Idiomarina loihiensis L2TR: one gene and its partner. The protein of the gene in region 2 interacts with the protein of the main gene of each other region in a pairwise test. Links are inferred from orthologs where the notes say so. Each region holds a gene or a part of one and is shown on either strand. Other genes may lie near its edges.

What was found.
Region 1: the proteins of IL_RS07780 (region 2) and lolA interact in binary tests that used the Escherichia coli proteins (3 or more experiments, as listed by UniProt). The link is inferred for Idiomarina loihiensis L2TR from one-to-one orthologs.

What each region holds. Positions count from the first base shown.
Region 1 is NC_006512.1:718,997-726,317, reverse strand. What follows is about bases 4,179-6,952. They hold lolA (outer membrane lipoprotein chaperone LolA), read left to right. Parts: upstream 4,179-5,151; coding sequence 5,152-5,754; downstream 5,755-6,952. Other genes in these bases: IL_RS03385 (replication-associated recombination protein A), read left to right, coding at 5,760-6,952; IL_RS03395 (DNA translocase FtsK), read left to right, coding at 4,179-5,148. Outside these bases: trxB (thioredoxin-disulfide reductase), read right to left, coding at 1-742; ald (alanine dehydrogenase), read right to left, coding at 888-2,015; leucine-responsive transcriptional regulator Lrp, read left to right, coding at 2,154-2,648; more of IL_RS03395, read left to right, coding at 2,743-4,178; more of IL_RS03385, read left to right, coding at 6,953-7,100; fluoride efflux transporter CrcB, read left to right, coding at 7,093-7,321. UniProt on the Escherichia coli protein: Participates in the translocation of lipoproteins from the inner membrane to the outer membrane.
Region 2 is NC_006512.1:1,627,832-1,635,240, reverse strand. Bases 4,548-7,409 are described here. They hold IL_RS07780 (lipoprotein-releasing ABC transporter permease subunit), read left to right. Parts: upstream 4,548-5,294; coding sequence 5,295-6,524; downstream 6,525-7,409. Other genes in these bases: IL_RS07770 (lipoprotein-releasing ABC transporter permease subunit), read left to right, coding at 7,203-7,409; lolD (lipoprotein-releasing ABC transporter ATP-binding protein LolD), read left to right, coding at 6,517-7,203; IL_RS07785 (PilZ domain-containing protein), read right to left, coding at 4,580-5,188. Outside these bases: IL_RS07795 (peptidoglycan binding protein CsiV), read right to left, coding at 1-1,034; mfd (transcription-repair coupling factor), read right to left, coding at 1,050-4,532. UniProt on the Escherichia coli protein: Part of an ATP-dependent transport system LolCDE responsible for the release of lipoproteins targeted to the outer membrane from the inner membrane.

The DNA of each region.
Region 1 (7,321 bases), 910 kb from region 2 along the record:
TAGGCTGGTGGCCGATGGCAATAAAGCAGCCCGCAACTTCCAGCTCTTCGGTACTACCGTCTTGCGTATCTTTAATACGCACGCCAGTAACACCAGCATCGTCACCCAGCACTTCATCTAAGGTTTTGTTCAGATGGAAAGTGACATTACCGTTCTGCTCTTTTTCATGCAGACGGTCGACCAGAATTTTCTCCGCCCGGAAAGTGTCACGACGGTGGATAACATGCACTTCGCTGGCAATGTTTGAAAGGTACAACGCTTCTTCAACCGCAGTATTACCGCCGCCGACAACGCAGACCTTTTGCTTTTTGTAGAAAAAGCCGTCACATGTTGCGCAAGCTGAAACGCCTTTACCCATAAAGGCTTCTTCTGAGTCTAAGCCTAAGTATTTAGCTGAGGCGCCAGTGCTGATAATGACTGAGTCTGCGGTGTACTCACCAACGTCACCTTTTAACTGAAAAGGGCGCTTGGAAAAGTCGACGCTGCTAATATGGTCGAACACAATTTCGGTATCAAAGCGCTCAGCGTGCTTTTGCATGCGGACCATAAGGTCGGGTCCGGTTAACCCTTCGGCGTCGCCCGGCCAGTTCTCAACGTCGGTTGTGGTGGTTAACTGACCACCTTGTTGCATACCCGTTACCATAACCGGGTTTAAATTAGCACGTGCAGCATAGACTGCAGCTGTATAGCCAGCAGGACCTGATCCCAGAATAAGTAACTTGCAGTGTTTGGCTTCAGCCATTAGAAAAACTCCATTAATGCGTTTTTGATTGTTCGTTCTTTAGCTATGGGGGTTGATTGTAGGGTTTACAAGCTTAGCGAACAAGAACTGCCAATAAAAAAGCCCGCAAACTTTTGTTCACGGGCTTATTCAGAACAACCGGCTATTACGCCTGAAGCGCTTCGCGAGGGTCCTGGTAATCCAGACCTAACTGCTGACCAAGATCATCGTGAATGGCTTTGTAGGTAATTTTACCTTTATGCATGTTCAGGCCGCGTAACAGGTGCTCGTTTTCGAGCATGGCTTGCACGCCTTTGTTTGCCAGCGCAATACCATAAGGCAAGGTTGCATTGTTCAGTGCAATAGTAGAGGTACGTGCAACACCGCCCGGCATGTTTGCCACACAGTAGTGAACAACGTCGTCAATAATGTAAACAGGGTCCTGATGTGTGGTTGCTTTTGATGTTTCAAAGCAGCCGCCCTGATCAATTGCAACGTCTACTAGTACTGAGCCCGGCTTCATATTGCTGATGTTTTCACGAGTCAGCAGTTTCGGTGCAGCGGCGCCCGGAATAAGAACCGCACCCACCACTAAGTCAGCTTCACGAGAGTATTTATCGATAGCATCAACGGTTGAGTAAACAGTTTGTACACGGCCGGCAAAAATATCGTCCAGTTCACGTAAGCGAGGCAGAGAACGATCTAAAATAGTGACTTCAGCACCCAGGCCAATAGCCATTTTCGCAGCGTTAGTACCAACAACACCGCCGCCAATGATAAGTACTTTACCCGGTGCTACGCCAGGAACACCACCTAATAAGGTGCCGCTGCCACCATGGGCCTTTTCTAAATAGTGAGCGCCTGCCTGAATTGACATACGCCCGGCAACTTCACTCATAGGAGCTAAAAGAGGCAAACCGTTACGAGTATCAGTGACCGTTTCGTAAGCAATAGCAGTACAACCCGCTTTACCCAGTAACTCAGTTTGAGTTGGGTCTGGTGCTAAATGAAGGAAAGTATAAAGAATTTGGCCTTCGCGAAGCATTTTGCATTCGTTTGGCTGAGGCTCTTTTACTTTAACAATCATGTCGGCGCGCTGAAAAATCTCTTCTGGTGTATCAATAATAGTTGCACCGGCTTCCATATATTGCTCGTTTGTGAAGCCTATTGCTGCACCACCGTTATTTTCAATGATGACGTCATGGCCGTTTTCCACATATTCACGCACGGCTGCTGGAGTTAAGCCGATACGGTATTCGTGGTTTTTAATCTCTTTTGGTACACCAATTAACATTATCTGCCTCTTACAATTTCGTGTTTAAGGGGGAATTGTTTGGCGCAAATTATAGACGCAAATAACAGTGCATGACTTACTTTTTTTAAGTTATTTTTTGGTGTGATATACTAATTTTAATTACTTATTTAGAGATTTATTATGTTTAACGCCGAACAACCAGCAGAAGTCACTATTGATAAAACCGACAGGAAGATCCTGCGGCTTTTGCAGGATGATGGACGCATGTCGAATGTTGAACTGGCAAGGCGTGTAGGGCTTAGCCAGACTGCTTGCCTGGAGCGTGTGCGTAAGCTTGAGCGGGAACAAGTAATTGAAAGTTATCATGCCCGGATTAATCCTGCTAAGTTAGGTGCAAACCTGATGGTTTTCGTTGAAATTACCTTAACCCGAACCTCAGCCGACGCTTTTGCCGAATTTAGCGAGGCTGCACGTAAAACGGATGAAATTCTTGAATGCCATTTGGTGGCGGGTGACTTCGACTTCCTGATAAAAGCACGGGTGCCGGATATGCGTGCTTACCGCAAATTATTGGGTGAAACCCTGTTAATGATGCCGGGGGTTGATGAATCAAGAACCTATGTGGTTATGGAAGAGGTCAAACAAGAAAATAAAGTATTAGTAAAGGGGTAACATTGGGGCTGATATTCGCTACAATCATGCGGATAAAATTTATCTCGATATTTTATCGTAACAAGAATACCAACGAAGGCGCTGCAATAAGATAATGACAGGTGTACAAAGAGTTTTAGAAGCAGGGTTGCTAATAAGTGGTGCGCTGGCCATTTTCATTTTTTTGTCATTGGTGAGCTTTAATCCCGCTGATCCCAGCTGGTCACAGACCGGTTATGAAGGAAGCATACATAATGCCGGCGGTGCCGTAGGTGCCTGGATGGCAGATGTACTCTTGTTTGCTTTTGGCTTCGTTGCCTACCTTATTCCTTTCGGCTTTGTTGGCCTTGGCTACCTACTATTTCGCAAAACTTACCATTTATTAGAAATGGATTACCTTGCGGTCAGTTTGCGTATGATAGGCGCTATGCTCGCGCTTATTGGTGCATCTGCACTGTCCTCTATTAATTTCGACGATATTTACTACTTTTCTGCTGGCGGTGTTATTGGCGATGTTATTGCGGCGTCTTTGCTTCCTTATCTGAATTTTGTTGGTACAACCTTACTCTTGTTAACCTTCTTTTTTACTGGCATCACTCTGGTCAGCGGTATTAGCTGGTTGCAGGTTGCTGACAAACTCGGTGAGTGGGTTATTGACGGGGCTTTGTGGCTAACCGAAAAAATTAAAATTCTTTGGCAAAGTCGCGGAAGCTCAGAAACGGAAGATAAAGAAGACGACTCAGAAGCTTATGATGACAACGAGCGTGAGCAAACGCTTGAAGAAAAGAAATCCACAACGCTCAGTAGCGACTTATTCGGGACTGACAAACAAGAACCTGTTTTGAGCCTGCCTTCAATGAGCTCTGTTGATGAAGATGATGACGTAGACAGCGATGCGCCTAAATTTAGCAAGCAAGCGGCTGCGAAAAAAGACACACCTAATAAACCAGCTGTGGCGCCTTCTTCAGACACCTCTGCGGAAGACGAACCGCAATCAGCGGCTGATTCAGGCGAGGGCGAGTTACTTCCGCCGTTGCCGTCAATAGAGCTTCTGGATAGACCGAATAAAAAAGAGCACCCGGTAACTCAGGAAGAACTGGATCAGGTATCACGCACGGTCGAGACAGTGCTGAAAGATTTTGGGGTGGATGTTCGGGTGGCGCACGTTGAACCCGGTCCGGTCATTACCCGTTTTGAGCTCGACTTAGCACCGGGCGTTAAAGTCTCCAGAATTTCGAATTTGGCAAAAGATATTGCCCGTACCTTGTCTGCTGTTGCTGTACGTGTGGTAGAGGTTATTCCGGGTAAGTCATATGTTGGTCTGGAACTGCCTAATAAACACCGCGAAATTGTGCAGCTAAGCGAAGTGATTAATAGCGACCAGTTCACCCATAGCGGCTCGCCGTTAACGATGATTCTGGGCAAAAACATTGCGGGCACTCCAGTCGTTGTCGACTTAGGAAAAATGCCGCATTTGCTGGTGGCGGGTACCACCGGCTCCGGTAAATCTGTTGGTGTTAACGTTATGATTCTGAGCCTGCTTTACAAGAGCACGCCGGAAGACGTTCGCCTTATTATGATAGACCCTAAAATGCTTGAGCTGTCGGTTTATGAGGGCATTCCGCACTTGTTGACCGAGGTTGTTACTGACATGAAAGATGCCGCCAATGCACTGCGTTGGTGTGTGGGAGAAATGGAACGTCGTTACAAACTCATGTCATCTTTAGGGGTACGTAATTTAAAAGGCTACAACGCGAAAGTGAAGGCGGCTAAAGACGCTGGTGAACCACTGCGAGACCCTATCTGGAAGCCCGGCGACTCTATGGATGAGTTACCGCCGTTGCTGGAAAAATTACCAAACATTGTCGTGGTGATAGACGAATTTGCCGACATGATGATGATTGTCGGTAAAAAAGTCGAAGAGCTAATAGCTCGTATCGCTCAGAAAGCCCGTGCTGCCGGTATTCACTTAATTTTGGCAACTCAACGCCCATCGGTGGATGTTATCACCGGTTTAATTAAAGCGAATATTCCAACCCGAATTGCGTTTCAGGTATCATCAAAAATAGATTCGAGAACCATTCTGGATCAGCCGGGTGCCGACCAATTGTTAGGGCAGGGCGATATGCTCTATTTACCACCGGGTAGCGGTTCTCCGGTGCGTGTACATGGTGCTTTTGTCGATGACCATGAAGTTCATGCGGTGGTTAAAGACTGGAAAAAACGTGGTCGACCTAACTATCTGGAAGAAATTTTATCGGGCGATCAGGGCGAGGAAGCGCTGCTTCCGGGGGAACAGCAGGAATCTGACGATGCTGAATCTGATCCTCTATACGACGAGGCTGTTGCTTTTGTTACTGAGACTCAACGGGTCTCAGTATCCAGTGTACAGCGCAAATTCCGTATCGGTTATAACCGCGCCGCCCGTATCGTCGAACAAATGCAGGTGAGTGGTGTCGTAACCAGTGCAGGCAATAACGGCCAGCGCGAAGTGCTGGCTCCACGAGCTCCAAGGGATTAATTCATGAAAGCAGTTGTATTTGCCATGGTCATGGCCGTTTCGTTTAATGTGTTTGCCTCAGGCGACGAGTCAGACAAGCAGGCTCTGCAAAGTTTACTGAAACAAACTCAAAGCTTATCGGCAGAGTTTGAACAGCAAGTAAAAGATGAACAGGGCGAAGTGCTACAAACATTAAGCGGTACGTTAAAGCTAAAACGACCCGCTAATTTGTATTGGCATACGAAAGAGCCGGACGAAAGCGTGATGGTCGCTAACGGCAAAAAGGTCTGGTACTACAATCCTTTTGTTGAACAAGTAACCATTTATGCACAGCAGGACATGGTTGACGACAGCCCTTTACTGCTGGTGTTGAACAGCAACGGTAATCAGTGGCAGAACTATAATGTCAGCTTTCGCGATAACCGCTACTTTGTTGAGCATCAAACGAATGGCAGTAAGCTGGAGTTAAGATTTACTGATGAAAAACTCACAGAGATAACTATGGTTCAGGCTCAGGGCGAGCGGACTGAACTGATGCTGAATAATGTGGCGTTAAATGAAACCATCAGCGACGAACAATTTGTTTTTGATGTGCCCGCTGATGTCGACGTCGACGATCAAAGTTAATTGTTGTGGCAGGTCTGGACTTAGATTTTCAACCCGATTTCAAACCTCTTGCGGCGCGAATGCGCCCGCGTACGGTTGACGAGTATGTAGGTCAGCAACATCTTCTTGCTCCCGGTAAACCTTTGCGGGTAGCGGTCGAGCAGGGGCATCTGCATTCAATGATTTTATGGGGGCCTCCGGGTACCGGTAAAACCACCTTAGCTGAACTCATTGCGACTCAGGCAAATGCTACGGTCAGCCGCATTAGTGCGGTAACCTCCGGTGTTAAAGACATTCGAAAAGCCATTGAAGAAGCGAAGTTGCTGGCTCAGCAGCAGGGACGCCGCACCATTTTGTTTGTGGACGAAGTGCACCGTTTCAACAAAAGCCAGCAAGACGCTTTTTTGCCCCACATTGAAGACGGCACTATTGTCTTTATTGGCGCGACCACCGAAAACCCCGGCTTTGAGCTTAACAACGCACTGCTGTCGCGGGCGCGGGTTTACCGGTTACAAACACTGTCCAAAACGGATCTTGAACAGGCTCTGGAAAGCGCGTTAACGGACGCGGAACGAGGCCTTGGTCAACGTCAATTGCAACTGGAAGGTGAAGCCAGGGCAAAGCTTCTGGACTTAGCTGGTGGGGATGCACGTCGCTTATTAAACTATCTGGAAGTGGTTGCTGATTTTGTTGAGAGCAGCAGCCAGCCAATTACGCCCGAGTTGATCACTGCGGCTATTGGTGAAAAAGCCACGGCTTTTGATCATCAGGGTGACCATTACTACGATGTTTTATCCGCTTTTCATAAGTCTGTCAGAGGCTCGTCTCCAGACGGAGCCTTGTATTGGTACGCGCGCTTATTGACCGGTGGTGGGGACGCTTTGGTTATTGCCCGCCGGCTATTGGCTATCGCCTCTGAAGATATAGGTAATGCTGACCCCAGGGCATTACAGTTGGCATTAAACGCCTGGGATACGTACCACAGAGTTGGCCCCGCCGAAGGTGAACGAGCCATTGCTCAGGCGGTTATTTATTGCGCCTGTGCGGCGAAAAGTAATGCCGTTTATAATGCCTTTAAAAGCGCACTAAGAACCGCAAAAGAACACAGCGATGCGCCGGTGCCTGAACATTTGCGTAACGCACCAACCAAGGTGCACAAAGCTCAGGGATATGGTGCTGACTACCAGTACGCACATAATTATCCTAACGCTTACGTTCCGGGTGAACGTTACTTACCGTCGGAAATCGCCGATACCCAGTTCTACGCCCCTGAGCCGCGTGGTTTAGAAATAAAGTTGCAGGAAAAGCTCCGTTGGCTGCAAGATATGGATTCAAAGTCAGACTGGCACAGGGAACCTGATGAATAACCTTCTTCTTCATTTCTTTTGCGTTGCAGTGGGGGGCGCAATAGGTGCATCGGCACGTTTTGCTATGGTTCTTGCTATGCAATCATTTGGGGTTCGGGCATTCCCTTTTGCCACGTTGACCGTTAACATAATAGGTTCATTTTTCTTAGGGTTGTTGCTGGCTTACGCAGAGCAACAACCTGTTTCTGAAACAACTCGTTTATTTTTAGGCGTTGGTTTAC
Region 2 (7,409 bases):
TCAAAGTAATGTGTTTCGTGACTGATAACTCGCCGTAACTGAGAAAAATAATAGCTACGTAAATAGGGTGCTTGTTTACTCGCACCATTAAGGGCATACGCCGCCTGAGTTTCTAAGTCGTTGGCTATACGCTTAATTTTATCTTGTTCGCGTAAGTTGAATTCACCGTCAATATGCAGATAGTTACCGACCAGGAAAATATGCATTAAGCCGTCAAACTCCCAGGCAAGCTGAGGGTTTCCTGCTGCGGTCAGAGGTGGGCGAACCGGTATGTTATCGTCTGAGCTGATAAAGGGCTCGGTCCCTGATTTAATAACGCTGAACAGGCGTTGGATATTATCCATGCGCTGCTCCTGGCCAGCACTGGCCAGCGGTGTATCGAGTTGCTCCTGCTCTTTGGGAAAACCATTGTAGAAAAAGTCGTTGCCATAATTTTTACCGCCAAATAAGCGCATTTTACGACCGACACCCCGGGTAAATACCGGTTGCCTCCAGGCAAGGTGCAACAGAGGTTTAGCCTGACCTTTGCGCTCGAGTTCGGTTCTGATAGGAGAGAGTTCGAGCGCATCTGCAGGCATCAGGAAAGGTTGCGAAGCCTTCGTTATATCGCCACCGGGGCCATCAATAACAACCTCAGTAGAGGTCATTTCAGATAACCTGTGTTCCGGTGCGAATGGGTTACCGGCAATGGGTATCCATTGTTCTTCATTGTCATACCGACAGGCAATATCAATTTGCCAGTTTTGTTCAGAGAATGCTTCGCAAACAGGCAGAGCGCTGCGAAGAGAGCGGTTTTGTTGGCTGTAGTGAGGCGTTAATAAATCCCGGCTTTTATTAACCGCAATAGGCTGCATGGTTAAAGAAAAGTTTTCACCGGACTGATCGGTAGCGGTTTGTTTGAAGACCAGAACTTCAACTTCAAACCAGCGCCAATAATCTTTATCTGTTTGGGCCGCTGCATTTACAGACACTAAAGCCGTTAATGCTGTTGCTAAACCCAGTACCGATTTTACACCCCGATGTACCAGCGCCATTTATTCACTCCTGTGTTACGCCGCCTGAGATTGCTCTGCAAACTCGTCTAGCAGAGACTCTACCAGTTTTAAGCGGCTTTGAGTATCTTCCAGTGGTTGACTCAAACGTAAACGATTCGGCCCGTCCAGCTTATAATAGCTGGGCGCTTTTTGAATTAACCCAATAATTATCTCGGGGTTAATTTTCGTGTCGTCGGCAAACTCAATAATACCGCCCTGATTACCAATATCAATTTTGCGTATACCTAACTGTTCCGCATTATTGCGAAGTTGTGTCTGCCGAATCAGGTTTTTTGCGGCGTCCGGTAACAGGCCAAAACGATCAATCAATTCTACTTGCAGATCATCAAGCTCTTTGCTTGTTTCGCAGTTGGCTATTCGCTTATACAAACTTAAACGATTATTGACGTCTGGTATGTAAGCTTCAGGTAAAAGTGCCGGCAGTTTCAGGTCAATTTCAGCACGTTCGTGTAGCAGTTGCGCAAGCGCGGGTTCTTTGCCTTCTTTTAAAGCTTTAACCGCTTGCTCCAGCATGTCCATGTATAAAGTAAAGCCAATGCTTTCAATCTGACCACTCTGATCATCGCCCAGCAGCTCGCCGGCACCACGAATTTCCAGGTCGTGAGTTGCAAGCATAAAGCCGGCACCCAGGTCTTCCAGCTGAGAAATCGCTTCGAGGCGCTTGTGTGCGTCTTTGGTCATGCGTTTGGGGTGTGGCGTCAATAAATAGGCGTAAGCCTGATGATGCGAACGTCCGACCCGGCCCCGCAGCTGGTGCATCTGCGCCAGACCCAGGTGATCGGCGCGATCCATAATAATGGTGTTGGCGCTGGGTATGTCGATACCGGTTTCAATAATGGTGGTACAGACCAGCACGTTAAACCGCTGATGGTAGAAGTCCGACATAATGCGCTCAAGGTCACGTTCACGCATCTGTCCGTGAGCAACCACAACCCGCGCTTCCGGAACCAGAGCTTCAATATCGGCCGCAGTTTTTTCAATGGTGTCGACATTGTTGTGTAAGAAATAAACCTGACCACCGCGCAGAATCTCACGCAATATTGCCTCACGAACCGTTGGCTCGTCGTATTCGCGGACAAAGGTTTTTACTGCCAGTCGCTTAGCTGGTGGCGTGGCTATAATTGAAAGGTCACGAATGTTGTTCATGGCCATATTCAGGGTACGCGGAATCGGTGTTGCGGTTAGCGTCAGAATATCTACGTCAGCGCGCAGGCGTTTAATTGTATCTTTTTGTCTTACACCAAAGCGGTGTTCTTCGTCGACAATAAGCAGACCTAAGTCATGACACTTAACATTGTCTTGCAGTAACTTGTGGGTACCAATAACAATGTCGACTTTGCCGTTGGATAAGTCTTCAAGAATGCCTTTTGACTGCTTGGCGGTTTTAAAGCGCGACAGCACTTCAACCCGAATGGCCTGATCAGCAAAACGGTCACTGAAGTTTTCGTAGTGTTGCTGGGCAAGTAGGGTGGTAGGAACCAGCACCATTACTTGTTTACCTTCATTAACTGCAATAAAGGCCGCGCGCATGGCCACTTCAGTTTTACCAAAGCCCACGTCGCCGCAAACCAGTCTGTCCATAGCGCGGGGCTGTTGCATGTCCTGCTTAACCGCATCAATTGCAGTCTGTTGGTCAATGGTTTCTTCAAACGGAAAGCCGGCGGCAAAACGTTGGTAATCTTCTTCGTTAATGTTAAATGCATAGCCGGGTTTCGCTTCACGGCGAGCGTAAATGTCGAGCAGTTCAGCCGCAACATCACGGACTTTTTCCGCAGCACGTTTTTTGGCCTTGTCCCAGCTGTCGTTCCCCAGTTTGTTTAACGGCGCATGGCTTTCTTCACCGCCACTGTAGCGGCTTAAAACGTTCAGGTTTGCTACCGGAACATAAAGTTTTGCGCCACCTGCGTACTCAATGGTAACAAATTCGGTGGTGACATTTCCGGCATCTAAAGTTGTCAGCCCTTGATAACGACCAACACCGTGGTCCAGGTGAACAACGGGCTGACCGGCTTGCAGTTCTGCTAAATTGCGAATCAGTGTATCGGCACTGACAGTGGCTTTTTGCTGACGTCGACGGCTTTGCACCACTCGATTACCAAATAATTCGGTTTCGGTAATAAACCAAAGTTTGGCGTCTGGTAAATAAAATGAATTAATAATGGGGCTAATGATTAACCCAATTTGTTGGGTTGGGCATTCATCCAGCCCCGAGCAAAGTCTTACCTGAAAACCAAGCTTGCTGACAATTTCCCGTAAGGCTTCGCGGCGGCCTGCGCTCTCGGCTGACAGCAGAACTTTGTCACCCGTTGTCAAAGCCTGTTCCAGTTTGGTCTTTAACTTGGCAAAGGGTTGCTTTTGCTGATGGTCAGCTGCAATTTCCGTTACAGCCTGTGTCAAAAATGGCGTCGGACCGGGTTGGGCCATTTCTGCCGGTACATTGGCCCGTACCCGACGATATTGTTTGAAACCGGCGTGAATATTATCGACCGGAAGAAACAGCTCATTGGGGTGCAGTAACGGCCGTAAAGGGTCAAACTGACGCTGATCGTAGCGGTGGTTAATATCCTGCCACAGTCGTTCCAGGCTCGCCTGAATGTTGCCGAAAGTAACCAATACCGTGTCTTCGGGAAGGTAATCAAACAAGCTGGCAGTTTCTTCAAAAAATAACGGCAGATAGTACTCTATACCACCAGGTAACTGGCCTTTACTGACTTGTTGATACACCGATTCACGCTCAGTGCTCGCCTCAAAGTGCTCACGGTAATTTGCGCGAAAGCGTTCAATTGCCGTTTTTGTCAGTGGAAACTCGTGTGCGGGCAGCAAGTTAATGCCGTCTATTGGATCTTTTGATAGCTGAGTCTCAGGGTCAAACGGCCGAATGGTATCGACTTCGTCGTCAAAAAAGTCGAGTCGGTAAGGTGTCTGGCTGCCCATAGGGTATAAGTCTAAGATAGAGCCGCGGGCACTGAACTCGCCATGCTCCATTACTTGATTAACATGACGGTAACCGGCATTCTCAAGTTGCTGGCGCAGCTTCAGGCTATCGAGTTGCTGGCCTTTTTCAATTTGTAACGCTTGCCCCTGCACAAAAGAGGTTGGAGCAATTCGGTGCAGCAGGGTATTAATGCTGACAATCAGTGCGCCGCGCTTTGCATCAGGAAGGCGTGCCAGCACACTGAGTCGGTCAGAAATAATGTCCTGATGCGGCGAAAAGCTGTCGTAAGGCAAAGTTTCCCAGTCGGGAAAAAGCGTAATGTCGTCATGGTATTCGGTGTGCTCACCGGCAAAGTATTTCACTTCCTGTTCTAACCGGTGTGCCTGGTTAGCATCTGCGGTGACAATTAAAACCCGCCCTGGCGTGGCGTCAATTAGCCTCGCTATCGCCATTGCCGGCGAGCTGCCATGCAACTCCTGCCAGGTAAGGTCTTTGTTTGCTGCCGGAGGAAAAGGGGGTCTTAATACAGATGCCTTAGTCATGACTACTCAACTGGTTTGGAAAAACGTCGGTATTATACCGAAATCAATCAGGATTTGGATGACAGGTTGTCGTTTTGTTTTTCTTCGCGGCGTTGTTTGGAACGCTCTTTAAGCTGGCGACTCTGGGCATGAAGACTGGCCCGAATCAATAGCTCCTGATCTTCCTCGCGAATTTGAGCAAAGCTGAGAGTGCAACGATAAGTCTCACCCTCGTCTTCTGGTTCTGAGTTTTCAGCTGTCAGATAACAGTAAATTGCCAGAGCTTCTTCTTTAAAAAATAGTTTTGCCTGAAATGTCTGACCTTCGGTTAGTGGCGACTCATTTATTATGCGAATACCACCGCCGCCGTATTCAACGCCTTCAAAGCGGTGAGCCGGATCATCCTCGTTGCGGAGCATGTAGCCCAACAATATGTTCATGCGTTTGTGTTGCTGTTCTAGAAAGGCGACCAGAGCGCTGCCTGATGACTGTTCAACTTTAATACTTTGCAGTTGCTGCTGGTCACTTTCAGCCATGCTGGACGCAATAGTGAACAGTTCCGGGATTTCAGCAATAAACGCGTCTTCGTCAGGGATACTGTCAGCCGAATCCAGCGCAATTAAATTGACCGGGAAACGATCTCTTACGGTGAAGAAATCTCCGATTGGTGATGTCATTGATGTCTGCGATTGCGTCATTGTGTCGGCTTTTAGTTGTCAGGCTCAATACAACTCATTATCCTTGCTCGTTATGAATTAGCAACCATCAAATAATTGAGGGTATATGTTTCAGCCGGTCGTGCTGTTTATTGGCCTGCGCTATAGTCGGGCAAGGCAGGGGTCTGCGTTTACCGCCTTTATCAACCGCTTTGCCTTTGCCGGTATTGCCCTTGGGGTTATGGCTCTGGTGGTTGTCATGTCGGTTATGAACGGTTTTGAAGGCCAATTGAAAGAACGGATTTTGGGCGCAGTCCCTCAGGTAACCCTAACCGACGCTGACAGCACTACGGAACTGACAAACTGGCGTAAAACCCAGGAGCAACTGCCCGAACTAGAGGCTATTAAAGGGTCAATGCCGTATGTGCAAACGCAGGGCATATTGCAGTTTTCAGAAAAGATGTCGGTAGCCAATATACAGGGCATTTACCCGGATGCGGGCGAGGTACCTCTTTCACTCGAAGATAAAATGGTGGTTGGTGACTGGCTCAGTCTAACCCCGGGCAGTTATCACTTGATAATAGGTCAGCGACTGGCGCAAAAACAAGGAATAACCGTTGGCGATAACATTCGAATTATTGCCGCGCAGGGCGGTGTTTATACACCTTTTGGACTAGTGCCGTCGCAGCGCCGCTTTGTCGTTACCGGGTTCTTTTCTATGGGCTCAGAGGTGGATGAATCGGTTGTTTTTGCCCACGGTAGTGACTTAGCTCGTTTAATTCGCTTACCTGAAGGAAAAGTGAGTGGGCTGCAGTTGTTTTTAGATGACGCTTTTAAAGCCCCCCAAGTGGCAGAAAGTCTGCGCAATAAAACGCAATTAACGACCAGCGACTGGCGACAAAATTATGGCCAGTTATTTGAAGCAGTTGGCATGGAAAAACGCATGATGTGGTTAATGCTGGCGCTAATCATTGCTGTTGCTGCGTTTAATACTTTATCGGCTCTTATTATGGTGATAAACGACAAACGCCACGATATCGCCATATTACAAACGTTGGGTTTATCTAACGGGCGTATACGCACGGTATTTTTATTGCAGGGGCTTTATAACGGCGTTCTGGGATCATTAATTGGCGTTATTCTGGGGCTGATATTGAGCTGGTATCTGAATGATATTCTGGCTTTATTCGGTGCACAGATCTTTGCCGGATCAGATGAAGGTTTGCCAATTATTATTAACGTGTCTCAGGTTATTATTACCGTGGTTGCCGCAATTACCTTAACTTTGGTGGCAACGCTATATCCCGCATCACAAGCCGCACATGTTCAACCCTCGGAGGCATTACGCTATGACTGACGCGCTGTTGCGTTGCAAAGAATTGAGTAAATCCTATCAGGACGGGGGCGACCAGGTTACCGTTTTAAAAGACATTGATTTTGCGCTGCAAGCCGGAGAAATGGTTGCCGTAGTCGGAGCGTCAGGCTCGGGTAAAAGCACTTTGCTGCATTTGTTGGGTGGACTGGATAAACCCTCATCGGGTCAATTATTTTATAAAGATCAGGAAATGACGCCCTGGAAAGCCGACAAGTTGGCGCAGTGGCGTAACCAGAACCTTGGCTTTGTGTATCAGTTTCATCATTTATTGCCGGAATTTTCAGCGTTGGAAAACGTTGCAATGCCGCAAATGATAGCTGGTAAAAGTCCGACGGAAGCTAAACAGCAGGCTGAGCAGCTTTTAGTACGCGTGGGATTAGAGCATCGGTTGTCGCATCGTCCGGCACAGCTCTCCGGCGGTGAACGTCAACGGGTTGCAATAGCCAGGGCTTTTGTGAATAAACCACAGGTTGTGCTGGCTGATGAGCCAACCGGTAACCTCGATGGTGAAGCGGCTGAGAGTATTTATCAGTTAATGCTGGAGCTGAACCAGGAAATGGGCACGGCTTTTATTGTGGTCACTCATGACTTACAGCTGGCTGAGCAACTGCAGCGCGTAGAAGTTTTAAAAAATGGAATTTTGCATAAGGAGCAAGGCTAATGCAGCTTGCCTGGTTAATAGCCCGACGCTTTCGTAAAGGTACTGCGAAACAGGGCTTTTTGTCGTTTATATCGGCCTCATCCACTATTGGTATAGCGCTTGGTTGCGCGGTTTTAATTGCGGCTTTGTCGATGATGAACGGGTTTAATCAGGTGCTGCAGGAGCGGTTACTGGCGGTTGTTCCGCAGGTCGAGTACAGTGCCGTC